3 regions of the Thauera butanivorans genome follow, and region 1 is predicted to be linked to each of the others. Evidence: predicted binding sites of a transcription regulator. Region 1 holds the regulator's gene; each other region holds the start of a gene.
What was found. The regulator FNR, encoded in region 1, switches genes on or off when oxygen is low (the NO sensors DNR and NnrR bind a similar motif). The targets are predictions, from matches to a motif close to TTGANCTAGNTCAA.

Region 1 (5,461 bases):
CGTTCTGGTGGCGCAACTGGCTCAATGCCGTGGCGCCGACGAACTTCCTGCTGACCAATCCGGTGGCTTTGCGCAAGGCGGTGGAAAGCGGCGGCGCCAGCCTCATGCGCGGCTTCGAGAATTTCTTCGCCGACCTGAAGGCGGGCGACATCAGGATGACCGATCCCGATGATTTCAAGGTCGGTGAGAACCTCGCCGTCACGCCGGGTGCGGTGATCTTTCGCAACCGCCTGCTCGAAATCATCCACTACGCCCCCAGCCAGCCGCGTATCCATGCCGAGCCGGTGGTCATCGTCACGCCCTGGATCAACAAGTTCTACGTGCTCGACCTGACGCCGAAGCGGAGCATGATCCGCTTCCTGCTCGACCAGGGGCTGGACGTCTTCATCACGAGCTGGAAGAACCCGGACGCTTCGATGCACGAGCTCACGTTCGACGACTACCTGCTCGAAGGTGTCGATACCATCGTGCGTGTCGCACGCGAGTTCACCGCTGCCCGGCAGGTCCACGCGGTGGGCTACTGCATCGGCGGCACGGCGCTGGCGATGTACATGGCCTGGGCCAACCGCCGCCATGGCGAGGATGCGGTGCCGGTCGCCGACTGGACGCTGTTCACCACCCTGGTGGACTTCCACAAGCCGGGCGACATCGAAGTCTTCATCGACAAGAGCAGCATCGACTACCTGGACAACAAGATGGCGCAGAAGGGCTATCTGGATGGGGCCGAGATGGCGGCTTCCTTCCGCCTGCTGCGCTCGAACAGCCTGATCTGGCAGTACGTGGTCAATGGCTGGCTGTATGGCGAGACGCCACCGCCTTTCGACGTGCTGTACTGGAACATGGATTCCACGCGCATGCCGTATGCGATGCATGCCTGGTATCTGCGCGAGCTCTACCTGCACAACCGGCTGATCCAGCCCAACGCCCTCGAAGTCGCCGGCGAAAAGCTCGACCTGTCGCTGATCCGCCAGCCCATGTACGCAGTCGCGGCCGAGGATGACCACATCGCGCCCTGGCGCCAGACCTTCGCCATCAACAACCACGTGGTCGGCAGCCGGCGCTACGTGCTGTCGAGCTCGGGGCACATCCTCGGCATCCTGAATCCGATCGTTCATCCGCCGAAGCGGCGCTATTGGGTCGCGGATGCACGCCGTTCCGATACCGCCGATAGCTGGCACCAACGTGCCGAGCAGCACCAGGGCAGCTGGTGGGAGGACTGGATGCGCTGGCTCAAGCCGCGCGTCGGCCCGGAGGTCGAGGCGCGGCCGGTCGCGAACGACAGCTTCCCGGCGTTGTGCCCGGCACCGGGAAGCTACGTGCTGGAGTCCTGAGCCGCGTGCTCAGACCTGGTGGCGTGCCAGGCGGGCAGGATCGTGCAGCGTGATGTGCTTGCCGTGCACGCTGATCAGGCCGGACTCGCTGAGATCGTGGAAGATTCGCGACAGGGTTTCGGGCGTCAGGTTCAGGCGCGAGGCGATCACCTGCTTGCTGGTGGGCAGGTCGATCTCGCAGGGCGAGTCGCTGTCGGCGACCTGCAGCAGATAGCCGATCACGCGCTGGATGCTCGAGCGCAGCGAGTAGGTCTCGACGTCCTGGATCAGGCCGTGCAGGCGGATCGACATGCCGGCGAGCAGCTTGTGGGCGAAGGAGGGGTCCTGGTCGATCAGTTCGCTGACCACGGCCTGGCCGACGTGGATCAGCGCCGTTTCCGTCAGCGCCTCGGCGAACACCGGGTAGGGCTTGTTCATGAACATCACCGCTTCGCCGAAACTCTGCATCGGGCCGATGATCTCGACGACCTTTTCCGTGCCCTGCGGCGAGGAGAAGGCGAGCTTGACCTGGCCCGAGACGACGAAGTAAAAGCCATGCGGCTGGTCGCCGCGCTGGAACAGGACTTCGCCGCGGGCGATGTGGCGGTCGCGGGTGTAGCGGGCGATGCGCTCGATGTCGGCTGCGGACAGTTCGCTGAAAAGCGGAATGCGCTTGAGCAGCGCGGGGATGTCTATTGGTGGGGTGCTGGCCATGTGCGGGCGCTCCTGATGGGAAGCCGTCTCGTTTGTCGGCCTCCATTCTAATTGAGGGCAGGGGCTGCGGCGGCCGTGCTGCCCCTGGAAAAAAGGAAGAACATGTATTTCGCCATCAAGCATCTTCACGTCACCTGCGTGGCGCTCAGCATCCTGGGCTTCCTGCTGCGAGGCTACTGGATGATCAGCGGTAGCCCCTTGCTGAAGAGCCTGCCGGCGCGGGTGCTGCCCCACGTCGTCGATAGCGTCCTGCTGATCACGGCGATCGTGCTGGCGGTGATGATCCAGCAGTATCCGTTCCAGGCTGATTGGGTGACGGCCAAGGTCATCGGGCTGGTCGCCTACGTCGCGCTCGGCACCGTCGCCCTCAAGCGCGGCAAGACGCGCTCGCAGCGGCTGTTCGCGTTTGCCGCCGCGCTCGCGGTGTATGCGTGGATCGTGTCGGTGGCGCTGAGCAAGAACGCTGCGGGCTATCTGGCTGCCGTCGTCTGACGGGACGGTCGAGGCAGCGAGACGGGAAGGGGGCAAAGGCAGGCCGGAAGCAGGCGCTCTCAGCGCCCGCAGCCGGCCGTCTGATGCTGGACCAGCTTGCGCAGCCTGGTCGTGTCGAGCAGGCGGATGTGCTTCTGCTGCACGGCGATCAGGCCTTCTTCCTGGAAGCGGGAAAAGGCGCGCGACACGGTCTCGAGCTTGAGGCCGAGATAGGAGCCGATTTCCTCGCGCGTCATGCGCAGGTGGAATTCGGCCGCCGAGAAACCGCGTGCGGTGAAGCGCTGCGACATGTTGAGCAGGAAGGCCGCCAGCCGCTCCTCGGCGCGCATCGAGCCGAGCAGCATCATCACGCCGTGGTCGCGCACGATCTCGCGGCTCATGACCTTGTGGAACTGATGCTGCAGGCCTTCGACCTCGTGCGACAGCTGCTCGAGCTTGGCGTAGGGGATCACGCACACTTCGCTGTCTTCCAGCGCCACCGCGTTGCAGCTGTGGCTTTCGGTGCTGATGCCGTCCAGGCCGAGGATTTCGCCCGTCATCTGGAAGCCGGTCACCTGGTCGCGGCCGTCCTCGAGCAGCACGTCGGTCTTGAACGAGCCGGCGCGAATGGCGTAGATTGCCTCGAAAGGATCGCCCGCACGGTACAGGCTCTGCTGGCGCTTGACCTTGCGGCGCCCGCCGACCAGTTCGTCGAGCTGGTGCAATTCGCTGTCGGACATGCCGAAGGGCAGACACAGCTCCACGAGATTGCATTGCGAACAGGCGGTCTTCAACCCGTTCATGGTCACTGGCACGCTTGCCCTCATCTGCACGATAATTCCGTTCCCTTCAGACACTGTCCCGGGCGCCCTCACCAGTCCATCGACCCCGGGCTGTTCCTGCCCGTTGATCCACGTCAACCAAAATATTGTGGTGTTCTGCCATTGTTCGGCACACACTCAAGCTTCAGATCATGACCGACCAGAACGAACTCATCTTCGATCCGCAGCTCATCCGCCGATTCGACATCAACGGTCCGCGGTACACGTCCTATCCCACTGCGGATCGCTTCGTCGAGGCATTCAACGCTGATGCCCTCAAGGATTGGCTTGCCAAGCGAGCCATCGGCGGCGTCAGCAAACCTCTCTCATTATACTTCCACATCCCGTTCTGTAACACGATCTGCTACTACTGCGCCTGCAACAAGATCATCACCAAGGATCACGGGCGCTCGGCCAAGTACCTGAAATACCTGGCCAAGGAGATCGAGATGCAGGCCGCCTGTCTGGAGGGCGGCCACCAGGTGACGCAACTGCACCTGGGCGGCGGCACGCCCACCTTCCTGTCGCACGACGAAATGCGGCAGCTGATGGCTTCGGTGCGCGAGCATTTCACGCTGGTGCCGAATGGCGAATATTCCATCGAGGTCGACCCGCGCAAGGTGGATTTCGACACCGTCGCGCTGCTGGCCGAACTCGGCTTCAACCGCATGAGCGTCGGCGTGCAGGACTTCGCCGAAGACGTCCAGCGGGCAGTCAACCGCATCCAGAGCTTCGAGGAAACCAAGCTCGTCATCGATGCCGCGCGCGCCAACGGCTTCAAGTCGGTGAGCATGGACCTGATCTACGGCCTGCCCAGGCAGAACGTCATCAGCTTCAACCGCACGCTCGAACAGGTGCTGGAGATCTCGCCCGACCGCGTCTCGCTCTACAGCTATGCGCACCTGCCGGGCCTGTTCAAGCCGCAGCGCCGCATCTCGCAGGACGACATGCCCACCGCCGACACCAAGCTGCAGTTGCTGCAGCTCGGCATCCGCCGCCTGACCGAAGCGGGCTACGTCTATATCGGCATGGACCACTTCGCCAAGCCCGACGACGAACTGACCGTCGCCCAGCGCCAGGGCCGGCTGCACCGCAACTTCCAGGGCTACTCGACCCAGGCCGAATGCGACCTGCTGGCCTTCGGCGTGTCGGCGATCGGCAAGATCGGCCCGGTGTATGCGCAGAACGTCAAGACGCTCGACGACTACTACGATGCCCTCGACCGCGACGAACTGCCGGTGCTGCGCGGCATCGAGCTGAACGCGGACGACCTGCTGCGGCGCTCGATCATCCAGGCGCTGATGTGCCACTTCGAGCTGTCGATGCAGTCGATCGAGATCGCCCACCTGATCGATTTCCGCGAGTATTTCGCCAGCGAGCTCGCCGATCTGCAGGAGATGCAGAAGGCCGGCCTGGTCAGGATCGACGGCGACTGGATCAGCGTCGAGCCAGCCGGCCGCCTGCTGGTGCGCGGCATCGCCATGGTGTTCGACCGCTACCTGCGTGCAGACCGCGAACGCGCGCGCTACTCGCGCGTGATCTGAGCGACGGGCAGGGGGGGCTCTGCCTGACGGGCGAGCCCGCCTGCGGCACCGCGCCGCAGCAGCGTGCGTGCCGGGGGCGTAGAATAGGCAGCTTTTCTCCCTGGCCCTCTTACCGGTCCTGTTTCGACCATGCCCGAAACCGGCTACTTCGCCGTCTTCCTGATCGGCCTGCTCGGCGGCACGCACTGCGTGTCGATGTGCGGCGGCATCGTCGGCGCGCTCACCGCCCAGGTGCAGCTGCCCGGCCGCAGGCCGCAATGGCCGCTGCACCTGGCCTACAGCGTAGGCCGCATCACCACCTACACCGCGCTGGGCGGCGTGGTGGGCGCGCTGGGTTCGGTCGGCATGCTGTACGACGGCATGCTGCCGGTGCAGATGGGCCTGTACGTGCTCGCCAACCTGATGCTGATCGCGCTCGGCCTCTATCTCACCGGCTTCACCCGCCTGCTGGTGCCGGTCGAGCGTGCCGGCCACGTGCTGTGGCGCCGCATCCAGCCCGCGACACGGCATTTCCTGCCGGCGCGCTCGGTCAAGCAGGCGCTGCCGCTGGGCCTGCTGTGGGGTTTCATCCCCTGTGGCCTGACCTATTCCATCCTGGCGA
Region 2 (5,461 bases), 1.1 Mb from region 1:
AGGCGGATCACGCCGGTGGCGGAGATGGCTACTTGCGCCCAGGGGTGGCGATGAGGCATCACCTGCGTATCGGCGCGCAGCTTGCGCATCTTCGCCCGCACCGGACGTTCGGCCGTGGGCACGTAGAGATGCGGTGTCGCTGCCGCCACCACGCAGGCCGGGGCGCTTCTCGCGCGGGGCTTCATCCGTGGCTTGGCATCAGCAGGCGCGGCAGGCCGGAGTCTGGCTTGGTTTGGCATGATCGCGACAGTATATGTCCTGCTGTCGCATATCTGCCGCCGGCAGGCTGCCTATCATCCGCTGCATGAGCTCCATCGCACACGCCCCCTCGCTGCGGCAGGACGCCCGCACCATCGGCTTGATCGGCCTGGCGCACGGCTCCTCGCACTTCTTCCACATGCTGCTGCCACCGTTGTTTCCGTTCCTGATCGCGGAGTTCGGCTTCAGCTATTCCGAACTGGGGCTGCTGGTATCGGTGTTCTTCGTGATCTCGGGCGTCGGGCAGGCGCTGTCGGGGTTTCTGGTGGATCGCGTCGGTGCCCGGCCGGTGCTGTTCTGCGCGCTGTCCTGCTTCGTGCTGGCGGGACTGGTGGCGGCTTCGTCCGGCAGCTATGCCGGCCTGCTGCTGGCTTCGGTACTGGCGGGGCTGGGCAATGCCCCCTTCCACCCGGTGGATTTCACCATTCTCAACAAGCGCGTGTCGCCGCAGCGGCTGGGACACGGTTTCTCGGTGCACGGCATCTCGGGCAACCTGGGCTGGGCTGCGGCGCCGGTGTTCATGGCCGGCATCGCCGCAGCCACGGGCTCGTGGCGCATCGCCTGCCTGTCCGGCGCCGGGCTGGCGCTGGCGGTGCTGGCGATCATGGTCTGGAACCGCGATGCGCTCGACGACCGCCAGGGCGCGTGGGGTGGCCAGGCAGCGAAACACGCCGCTGCCGCCGCCGAGGAGCATCCGCTCGCCTTCCTCAAGCTGCCGTCCGTGTGGCTGTGCTTTTCCTTCTTCTTCTGGAGCACCTGCTCGCTGTCGGCCATCCAGAGCTTCGCCGGCCCCACGCTGCAGCAGCTCTACGGCCTGCCGCTGTCGCTGACGGCGATGGTGGTCACCGGCTACATGCTGTGCGGCGCCGCGGGCATGGTGGTCGGCGGCTTCCTCGTCGCGCGCGTGGAGCGGCTCGAGAAAACCATCGGCGTGTGCCTGCTCGCGACGGCCGTGCTGCTGGCGCTGGCAGGCTCCGGCCTGCCGTCGGGCATCGCGGCGCTGGCGCTGACGGCCCTGGCTGGCCTGGGGATCGGCCTGGCCGGCCCTTCGCGCGACATGCTGATCAAGCGTGCGGCACCGCCCGGTGCGACCGGGCGCGTATACGGCACGGTGTATTCGGGACTGGACCTGGGCTTCTGCATCGCGGCACCGATATTCGGCGCGATGCTCGATGCCGGCATGACTTCGGGCATCTTCTACGGTTCGGCCCTGGCACTGGTGCTCGGCGTCTGCTCGGCCGGGCTGGCCGGCCTGGGCGTTGCCGCGCGCGCCGCCCGGCAGCAGCGGCATGCAACGGTCTGACCGGGGGCAGCTCGCCGCCTCGAAAGACTCCGCCGCTTTCAGTTCCCGCTTTTTCCCGCGCGCCAGCCCAGCAGCGGCAGATAACTGAAGGCCTGCAGCAACAGCAGCACGGCGAGGGCGAACTTCAGCGCTTCGGGCATCGCCCAGCCCCAGCTGCGCAGCAGATCGAGCACCAGGCCGATGCCCCACTGCACCAGGAAAGCGCCGAGGAAGACCATCAGATTGATCGAGGTGCTGACCCGGCCGAACATCTCGCGCGGGAAATTGTTCGCCGCCGCCAGGTAGGACTGCGAATTCACCGCCGACAGCACGCCGAACAGGAACCACACCACGACGACCGGGCCGACCCTGAACAGGATCGCCGCCAATACCAGCAGCAGGCAGGCATAGCCGACCTGCAGCAGGCGCAGCGGCTGCACGCCGAGGCGGACCAGACGCACGCCGAACATGCCGATGGACAGCTGCCCGGTCAGCATGCCGAGGTTCAGCACCAGCAGGATGCGGGCCGCCGCGGCCAGCTCCAGCCCTTCGACGTGCATCAGCCAGGGCACGGCCCACAGGCTCTGCAGTGCCATGAAGCCACCGACGAAAAACAGTGAGGAGCCGGCAAAGCGCAGGAAGGCCGGCGCGGCGAAAATGCCTGCCACGCCCTGCACGATGCCTGCCAGACGCACGTTGCCGCCGGCCGCGGTTTCGCGCGGCAGGCTGAAGAACAGGCTCGCCGAAGCCGCCAGCGCGACGGCCGCGATGCCCCAGAACACGCCCCGCCAGCCGAGCAGCGGAATCATCGCTTCGAGTGGTGCACTGGCGGTCAGCGCCCCCATCGCTCCACAAGCCATCACGTAGCCCGTCATCGAGCTCTGCCGTTCGGGCGGATACCACAGCGCAAAACCCTTCAGCGCGCCCATCAGGCAGGCCGACACGCCCAGCCCGATCAGCGCCCGCCCCAGCCCGAGGCTGCCGATCGAGTCGCCCTGCGCGAACAGCGCCGCGCCCAGCGCGGCCAGCAGCAGCAAGGCGCTCTCGACGCGGCGCGGGCCATAGCGGTCGAGCGCGATCCCGACCGGAATCTGCGCCAGCCCGAAGGCGAAGAAGTACATGCTGGTCAACAGCCCGAGCTGCGCCGCCGACAGCTCGAGCTCGCCGGTCAGCGCCGGCGAGATCACCGCATTGACCGTGCGCAGCAGGTAGGACAGATAGTAGCCGAGCGCAAAGGGCAGGAAGATCCGGCTCCAGGCGCCCGGCGCAGCCGCATTCGACATGCCGCCTCCGGCGGAACGAAAAGCGCGATTGTGCCTGCGCGGCATACGATTCCTCAAACGAATCGAATGCGAACCGCCCGGCTCCGGCCGGCAGCGCCTTACCCGACTTGACTCGTATCAATGCCAGCCGCCGGTCACGGCGGAGAATGGCCTCAGTCCCATCGGAGCAGACCATGAGCACGATAGCCGAACTGATGACCCACGATCACCGCGCCTGCGATCACGATTTCGCCCGCGCAGAAACGCTCGCCGCCGAGAACGACTGGCAAGGCGCAAGCGAAGCCCTGGAAGCATTCGCCCACGGCCTGAACGCCCATTTCGACGCCGAGGAGCAGCAGCTCTTCCCCGCCTTCGAAGCCGCCACCGGCATGACCCAGGGGCCGACCCAGGTCATGCGCGGCGAGCACGTCGACATGCGCGCCGCACTCGAACGCCTGCGCGCAGCGCTGCAGGCGCGCGATGCGGACGATTTCGCCGGCGAGGCGGAAACCCTGCTGATCATGATGCAGCAGCACAACATGAAGGAGGAGAACATCCTCTATCCGATGTGCGACGCCCGCCTCGCCCATGCCCGGGACGAGCTCTGTAGCCATCTTTCCCAAGCGCTTGCCGTGGAGCACACATCATGACCATCGTCGACGCCCGCGGCCTCGAGCCTCCCGAACCCTTCGAACGCGCCATGGAAGCGCTGGCCGAGTTGCAGCCCGGCCAGCAATTCACGCTGTTGCTCGATCGCATGCCGCATCCGCTGCTGCGCATGCTCGACCGCGACGGCTATCGCAACGAGGTGAACATCCGCGACGACGGCGCCGTGGAGATCCTGATCGGCCGTCCATGACGGCCCCCTCACGCAACACTGCAAGCAGACCATGAGCAGCGCCAATCCCGGGCTCGCCTACGAAGACACACCGCCGTTGTCGGCACCGCTGCGCTTCTTCCTGACGGCGCCACTGTTCGGCATGTGTGCCGGACTCGTGCTGCTGTTCGGCGACGGCGTGCTCGGCTCGCGATGGACGCCGGGTGCGCTCGCTGCCGTCCACCTGCTGGCAGCCGGCTTCATGCTGCAGGTGATGATCGGCGCACTGCAACAGATCCTGCCCGTGGTTGCCGGCGTCCGCTTCCCCGCAGTGCTGGGCGTCGCGAGCAGCAGCCACGCACTGCTCACGTTCGGCGCCGCCGGGCTCGCCGGCGGCCTCGCCTTCGGCCTCCCGGACGCCATCATCGGCGGTGCGATGCTGCTGCTCGGCGGCATCGGCATCTTCCTGATCGCCGCGCTGGCAGGCCTGATCCGCTCGCCATCGGTCAAGATCCCCAGCCACGCCCCGCGAGATCTGCGCCTGGCCATGGCCGGCCTGGCAGTGACCGCGGTGCTCGGGCTGGCGCTCGCACTCGCCATCGGCCGCGGCGCGACCTTGCCGATACCGTTGGCCCAGGCGGTGGATCTGCATGCCGCCTGGGGCTGGCTGGGCTGGGGCGGCATCCTGCTGGCCGCGACAAGCTGGGTCGTGGTACCGATGTTCCAGATCACGCCGAGCTACCCGGCCCGCTTCACCCGCTGGTGGGCACCCGCAGTGCTGGCGGGCCTGGCCTCGTGGTCGCTGGCCCGCAGCTTCGATGCCGAGGGCACCGGCATCGTGCTCGGCATCGCGTTGATGCTCGCCTCCGGCGTCTTCTCGGTGCAGACTCTGAGGTTGCAGTCGCGCACCCGCCGCAGCACGCCGGATGCGCCCTTCCATGCCTTCCGCGCGGCGATGCTCGCGATGCTCGCCGGCATCGCCGCGCTGGGCGGCAATCTCGTCGTCGATTCCGATCACTGGTCGGTACTCGCCGGCGTGCTGATCCTGCACGGCGGCTTCGCCGGCGCCATCAGCGCGATGCTGTACAAGATCGTCCCTTTCCTTGCCTGGCTGCACCTCACCCAGGCCGGCATCCGCGCACCGAACATGAAGAAGCTGCTGCCCGACACCCCTGTCAAGCAGCAGCTGAAGCTCCATCTCGCGGTACTCGCCGCCCTCGTGCTGGGCGTGTTCGCAGACACTGTCGCACGTATTGCCGGGCTGCTGATGCTTATCGAATTCGGGTGGCTGCTGCTCAACATGCTACGCGTTGTGCGTAACTGGCAGCGCGCGCGGGAAACGTGAAAAATTCCGCAAAAGATATTTGACGGCATCGCGGGACCTCTGTATAGTTCGCGGCTCTCGGGGTGTAGCGCAGTCCGGTAGCGCGCTTGCTTTGGGAGCAAGATGTCGGGGGTTCGAATCCCTCCACCCCGACCAGCTCACACCCCGATTGCCCGCGGGACTCTGCCCGTAGCTCAATTGGATAGAGCACCAGCCTTCTAAGCTGGGGGTTGCAGGTTCGATCCCTGCCGGGCAGGCCAGGACAGGTTTTAGTGGCGGCATTAGCTCAGTTGGTAGAGCACTGGATTGTGGCTCCAGGTGTCACCGGTTCGATCCCGGTATGTCGCCCCATCAAATCAAGTACTTACAGCGGTCAAAGAAACCAGTACCGAACCGCAGTAAGCGCATAGTAAGCACGAAGGCCCGGCGAAAACCGGGCCTTCGTGCTTTTGGCCATCAGCTCGGTAAGGCACGAAAAACCCGCCACGCGGGCGGGTCTGGCAGTCGGGGCGGGTAGC
Region 3 (5,461 bases), 770 kb from region 1:
CGCCGGCAGGACCGACGCCCCCACCGCCACCACCGGCAGCAGCAACGAAATGGCGGGGTTGGTGACACCGCCGCCGAAATACAGGAAAGCGCCCCAGCCGAGCAGGTCGAACAGCAACTGCACGCAGGCGCCGCCATGCCCGTCGAGCCAGCGCACCGGACCGGCAAGCAGGAGCAGGTTCGCCAGCGCGAGGATCAGCGCCACGCCCAGCAGCGGCTGCACGGGATGGAGCGGCGCCAGCAGCGGAAACACCAGCACCGCCATCGCCACCATCGCGGAGAACGACAGCCAGCGCAGGTGCAGCAGGCGGCGACCGCCGGTGCGCAGCGCGGCGATCTCGGGCTCGGCAGTTGCAGCGCCGGCGGGCTGCAGCTCCGTGGCAGCGGGCAGCGGGGTGTCGGGCGGGCGGTACGGCCGGTTCATTCGATCGAAATCCAGTTGCAGGAGAGTCCAGATACGGTCAGGGCATGACGAACATCCTTAACACAGATCAAGGATCGCAGTTCTGGCCCGATCTAGAGTCTCCCTGCGACAAAACGCCACAGGGCATCTTGTCAGAGGCATCCATTCCGCGCACAGGCGGGGCTCGGGTGTCCGGACGAACACCGATCAAGCCAGAACGGGAGCGACACGATCATGAATGAAGTAGTGAAGATGGACCAGGCCGGTACGATGCCCGACCCGAGCCGCCGCAAGTTCCTCAACACCGCCGCCTTCGCCGGCCTGGCCGGTGCCGGCCTGTCGGTCGGGCTTTCGGCATGCAACAACGAATCCGCCCCTGCCGCTGCGTCCGCCCCGGCGGCCGCACCCGCGCCTGCTGCGGCCCCGGCCGCCGCACACAGTTCGGTCCACCTGGCCCCGGGCGAGCTCGACACCTACTACGGTCTGTGGAGCGGCGGCCACACCGGCGACTTCCGTGTGCTCGGCCTGCCGTCCGGGCGCGAACTGCACCGCGTGCCATGCTTCGTGCCCGACGCGCTGGTGGGCTGGGGCATCACCAACGAATCGAAAGCCGTCATGGGCACCAAGCCCGACGGCAGCCTGCGCTACACCGTCGGCGACACCCACCACACCCATGCCTCCTACAAGGACGGCAACTACGACGGCCGCTATGCCTGGATCAACGACAAGATCAACAGCCGCATCGCCCGCATCCGGCTCGACTACCTGGTGTGCGACAAGATCACCCAACTGCCCAACGTGCAGGGCTTCCACGGCATCTTCCCGGACAAGCGCGACCCGGTCGACCCCGCCATCAACTACACCACCCGCGTGTTCTGCGGCGCCGAGTTCCATACTCCGCTGCCGAATGACGGCCGTGACATCGACTCGCCGGAACAATACCGCGCGCTCTTCAGCTGCGTCGATGCCGAGACCATGGAGGTCCGCTGGCAGGTTCTGATCGACGGCAACTGCGACCTCGTCGCAACCTCGTACGACGGCAAGCTCGCCGCCTCGAACCAGTACAACACCGAAGGCGGCTACCACTATGAAGGCATGATGTCGGCCGAACGCGACGCCTGCATCTTCTTCAACATCGGCCGCATCGAGCAGGCGGTCAAGGACGGCAAGTTCACCACCTACGGCGCCTCCAAGGTGCCGGTGGTCGATGGCACCAAGGCAGCCAACGCCGACCCCACGACCGCGCTGGTCGCCTATGTGTCCGTGCCGAAGAACCCGCACGGGGTCAACGCCAGCCCGGACGGCAAGTACTTCATCTGCGCCGGCAAGCTGTCGCCGACCGGCACCGTGATCGAACTCGCCAAGGTGCTGGACTGGTTCGACGGCAAGCTCGACGACGTCGACAAGGCCATCGTCGCCGAAGTCGAACTCGGCCTCGGCCCGCTGCACACCGCCTTCGACGGCCGCGGCAACGCCTACACCACGCTGTTCCTCGACAGCCAGATCGTGAAGTGGAACGTCGATGCGGCAATCAAGTTCCACGCTGGCGACACCAACGTGCAATACGTCGTCGATCGCCTGGACGTGCATTACCAGCCCGGCCACATCAACGCCTCGCAGTCCGAGACCATGTTCGCCGACGGCAAGTGGCTGTGCGTGGGTTGCAAGTTCTCCAAGGACCGCTTCCTGCCGGTCGGCCCGCTGCACGCCGAAACCGAGCAACTGGTCGATATCTCGGGCGAGAAGATGGTGCTGATGGCCGACCACCCGGTCCGCCCCGAGCCGCACGACTTCATCATCTTCAAGCGCGAGCTGCTGCAACCGAAGCAGGTCTATGACCTCGGCGACTTCCCGAACGCGGTCAAGGATCCGAAGGAAGCCGGCGTGTTCCGCGACGGCAACAAGGTCACGGTCAAGATCACCTCGCTGGCGCCGGCCTTCGAGCCGCGCGAGTTCAGGGTCAAGGTCGGCGACGAAGTCACCATCATCCTGACCAACCTGGACAAGATCGAGGATCTGACCCACGGCTTCGCGATCCCGAACTACAACGTCAACTTCATCGTCAATCCGCAGGAAACCAAGTCGGTCACCTTCACCGCCGACAAACCGGGCGTGTTCTGGTGCTACTGCACGCACTTCTGCCATGCGCTGCACCTGGAAATGCGCAGCCGCATGATCGTCGAAGCCTGACGATCGCACTCCGGCAACACGGAACACAGGGGGCGCCAGCCCCCTGTGGCCTTTCCGGGCACGCGGCACGCCCTCCGGGCAAATTGATCCGCGACAAATACAGCGCCACTCCGCTTTCCTAGACTTCATCGCAATTCACTTATGGAGAGCGCCATGAAGCTGCTGTCCGCACTGCGCGACTCCCTGTCCGCCCTGCTCCTTACCGCCGCCATCGCCTGTACCACGGCCCCCGTCCAGGCCCAGACCGCCTACGAGGCCAAGCTGGCGCCCGAAGTGAACACCGCCCCCGCGCTGTGCGACTACGTTCCCTGTAGCGAGGTGCTGCCCGGCGCGACGAGCTTTTCCGAGCGCAAGGGCCAGCCTTTCTACGTCGAGGGTTATGCCGAGGAGAACGGTACGCGCAAGCTGGTCGGCTACGTCGTGCTGTCGACCGACGTCACCGACACGCCGGCCTACTCCGGCAAGCCGGTGATCACGCTGATCGGCCTGACCCCCGACGGCCACTTCGCCGGCATCAAGATCCTCAAGCACTCCGAACCCATCCTGCTGCTCGGCATTCCCGAGTCCGCGCTGATCAAGTTCAACGACCAGTACCTGGGCAAGTTCGTCGGCGACAACATCGAGATCGGCCGCTCCCGCCCCGACGAGGACATCATCGGCCTGGATGCGATCTCCGGCGCCACCGTGACGGTCATCGCCCAGAACCAGGTGATGATGATGTCGGGTGCGGCAGTCGGCCGCCAGGTCGGCATCCTCGAAGCGACCGTGCGTCCGCAGGCGAGCTTCGTCGACCACGGCCGTGCGCTCGACTGGAACACCATGGTCAAGGAAGGCGTGGTCCAACGCCTGGCGGTGATGCCCGAGCAGGTCGGCCTCGAGCGCAGCAGCGAACCCTTCATCGAGCTGTGGTACGGCTATCTGAACCACCCCGAAGTCGGCCGCGCGATCATGGGCGAGACCGGCTGGCGCTCGCTGATGAGCCGGCTGGCCGAAGGCGAGCATGCGCTGTTCGTGATCCGCACCCGCGGCAACGAATCCTTCAAGGGCTCGGGCTTCGTGCGCGGCGGCATCTACGACCGCATCCAGGTCCGCCAGGGCCAGGACGCCTTCACCTTCCGCGACCTCGACTACCTGAACCTGTACGGCCTCGCCGCGCCCGGCGCACCGGCCTTCAACGAATCCGGCATCTTCATCATCCGTTCGCCGGCCTTCTCCGGCGCCTTCCCGTGGAAGTTCATCTTCCTCGGCAACCGCGTCGACCGGGCGACGGGAGCACGCACCTTCGTGAACTTCGACCAGGAATACTGGCTGCCCGCAAGCTATCTCGAAGGTGGTCGCCCGGTGGTGAAGAAACCGGATGCGCCCTGGATGCGGGTGTGGAAGACCCGCGCCGTGGAGATCGGCCTGTTCGCCGCACTGTTGCTTGCCGTAGCCGTGGTCTACGGCAACCGCGACGCGCTGACGCGGCGCTCGACGCGCAAGAACAAGTGGCCGGTCAACGCCTTCAAATACACCTTCTGGGTGATCAGCATCGTCTTCGTCGGTTTCGGTCTGCTCGCACAGCCCTCGATCACCCAGGTGCTGACCTGGTTCCATTCGCTGCTGTTTCAGTGGAAATGGGAGCTGTTCCTGACCGATCCCTTCATCTTCCTGTTCTGGATCTTCATCATCCTCACCACTTTCGTGTGGGGCCGGGGACTGTTCTGCGGCTGGATGTGCCCCTTTGGCTCGCTGTCGGAGCTGATCCACAAGGTGGCCGAAGCGATCGGCCTCAAGCGCTTCCAGTTCGAGCTGCCGATGAAGTGGCACAACCGCCTGAAGTGGGTCAAGTACGTGGTGTTCTTCGTCCTGCTGGCAGTATCGGTGTTCTCGATGGGCTTGGCCGAGATGCTGGCCGAGGTTGAGCCGTTCAAGACCACCTTCCTCGTCGGCATGTTCAACCGCGCCTGGCCCTACACCTTGTTCGTGGCGGTGCTGCTCGGCCTGTCGATCTTCATGGAGCGGCCGTTCTGCAAGTACCTGTGCCCGCTCGGCGCCTCGCTGGCGATGCCTTCGACCTTCCGCTGGTTCGGCCTCAAGCGCAAGCAGGAATGCAGCACCTGCAAGGCCTGCGCAGTGGGCTGCGGTTCGCTGGCGATCGACGAGCACGGCCGCATCGACCATCGCGAATGCATGCACTGCCTCGACTGCATGGTCCTCTACACCGACGAGAACACCTGCCCGCCGCTGGCGCAGGAGCGCAAGCGCCGCACCAAGGCCGGCCTGCCGCTGACGCCGATCGGCAAGGACGGCTACTACATCCCGATCCAGCCGGCGCCAGCCGCCCAAGGCCTGAGCGCCGTCGCATCGACGAGGAGCGCATCATGATCGACCCCCGCAGCATGACCGAGCCGGTGGAGCCGCCCTACCCCGGCGGCGTCCTGGCGCACATCGGCGCCGAGATATGGGACCACCTGTGGCCCTGGAGCCGCAGCGGCTTCCAGCGCCAGCGCACGATCCAGGCCGCCAGCCTGGCGATCGCGATCGCCGCCACCCTCGTCTGGGTGCTGGCGGCACTGGGCAACGACCTTGCCCCCAACACGATCATCGGCTGGTGGTTCGGCTGGAGCGTGTTCGAAGTCGTGGTCCGCCTCGGCTCCAAGCCCTACGTCAAGGAAGGCCCATGGTGGAGCCAGCGCTACCGCAAGGCGAGCGTGATGGACATGATCTGCTACGTCGGCTTCAAGAACCTGCTGATCGGCGCAACGCTGTTCATCGCCCTCAAGAGTCTCGGCCTGCTGGTGCTCTGAGTCTTCCTCCGCACGATCACCGTCCGTCCCCGCGGGCGGTGATCGTTTGCGACGCAGCCGGCGCCGCGGCCGCCAAGGGG

Region 2: a site for FNR is predicted at 2,931-2,944, ahead of ACNQFN_RS11015 (hemerythrin domain-containing protein). Genes of this name have one in related genera too.
Region 3: a site for FNR is predicted at 2,676-2,689, ahead of ACNQFN_RS20065 (NosR/NirI family protein). Genes of this name have one in related genera too.

What each region holds. Positions count from the first base shown of each region.
Region 1 is NZ_CP183038.1:3,368,349-3,373,809, reverse strand. Features, by position in the region: gene ACNQFN_RS16340 (PHA/PHB synthase family protein) at 1-1,331, shown strand, start outside; gene ACNQFN_RS16335 (Crp/Fnr family transcriptional regulator) at 1,341-2,024, opposite strand; gene ACNQFN_RS16330 (SirB2 family protein) at 2,127-2,516, shown strand; gene fnr (fumarate/nitrate reduction transcriptional regulator Fnr) at 2,576-3,322, opposite strand; gene hemN (oxygen-independent coproporphyrinogen III oxidase) at 3,469-4,860, shown strand; gene ACNQFN_RS16315 (sulfite exporter TauE/SafE family protein) at 4,990-5,461, shown strand, end outside.
Region 2 is NZ_CP183038.1:2,269,517-2,274,977, reverse strand. Features, by position in the region: gene ACNQFN_RS11030 (AraC family transcriptional regulator) at 1-185, opposite strand, end outside; gene ACNQFN_RS11025 (MFS transporter) at 305-1,561, shown strand; gene ACNQFN_RS11020 (MFS transporter) at 1,600-2,823, opposite strand; gene ACNQFN_RS11015 (hemerythrin domain-containing protein) at 2,997-3,452, shown strand; gene ACNQFN_RS11010 (DUF2249 domain-containing protein) at 3,449-3,661, shown strand; gene ACNQFN_RS11005 (hypothetical protein) at 3,693-4,964, shown strand; tRNA gene ACNQFN_RS11000 (tRNA-Pro) at 5,023-5,099, shown strand; tRNA gene ACNQFN_RS10995 (tRNA-Arg) at 5,127-5,203, shown strand; tRNA gene ACNQFN_RS10990 (tRNA-His) at 5,219-5,294, shown strand.
Region 3 is NZ_CP183038.1:4,138,095-4,143,555, forward strand. Features, by position in the region: gene ACNQFN_RS20055 (sensor histidine kinase) at 1-423, opposite strand, end outside; gene nosZ (TAT-dependent nitrous-oxide reductase) at 637-2,592, shown strand; gene ACNQFN_RS20065 (NosR/NirI family protein) at 2,746-4,959, shown strand; gene ACNQFN_RS20070 (transcription regulator) at 4,956-5,381, shown strand.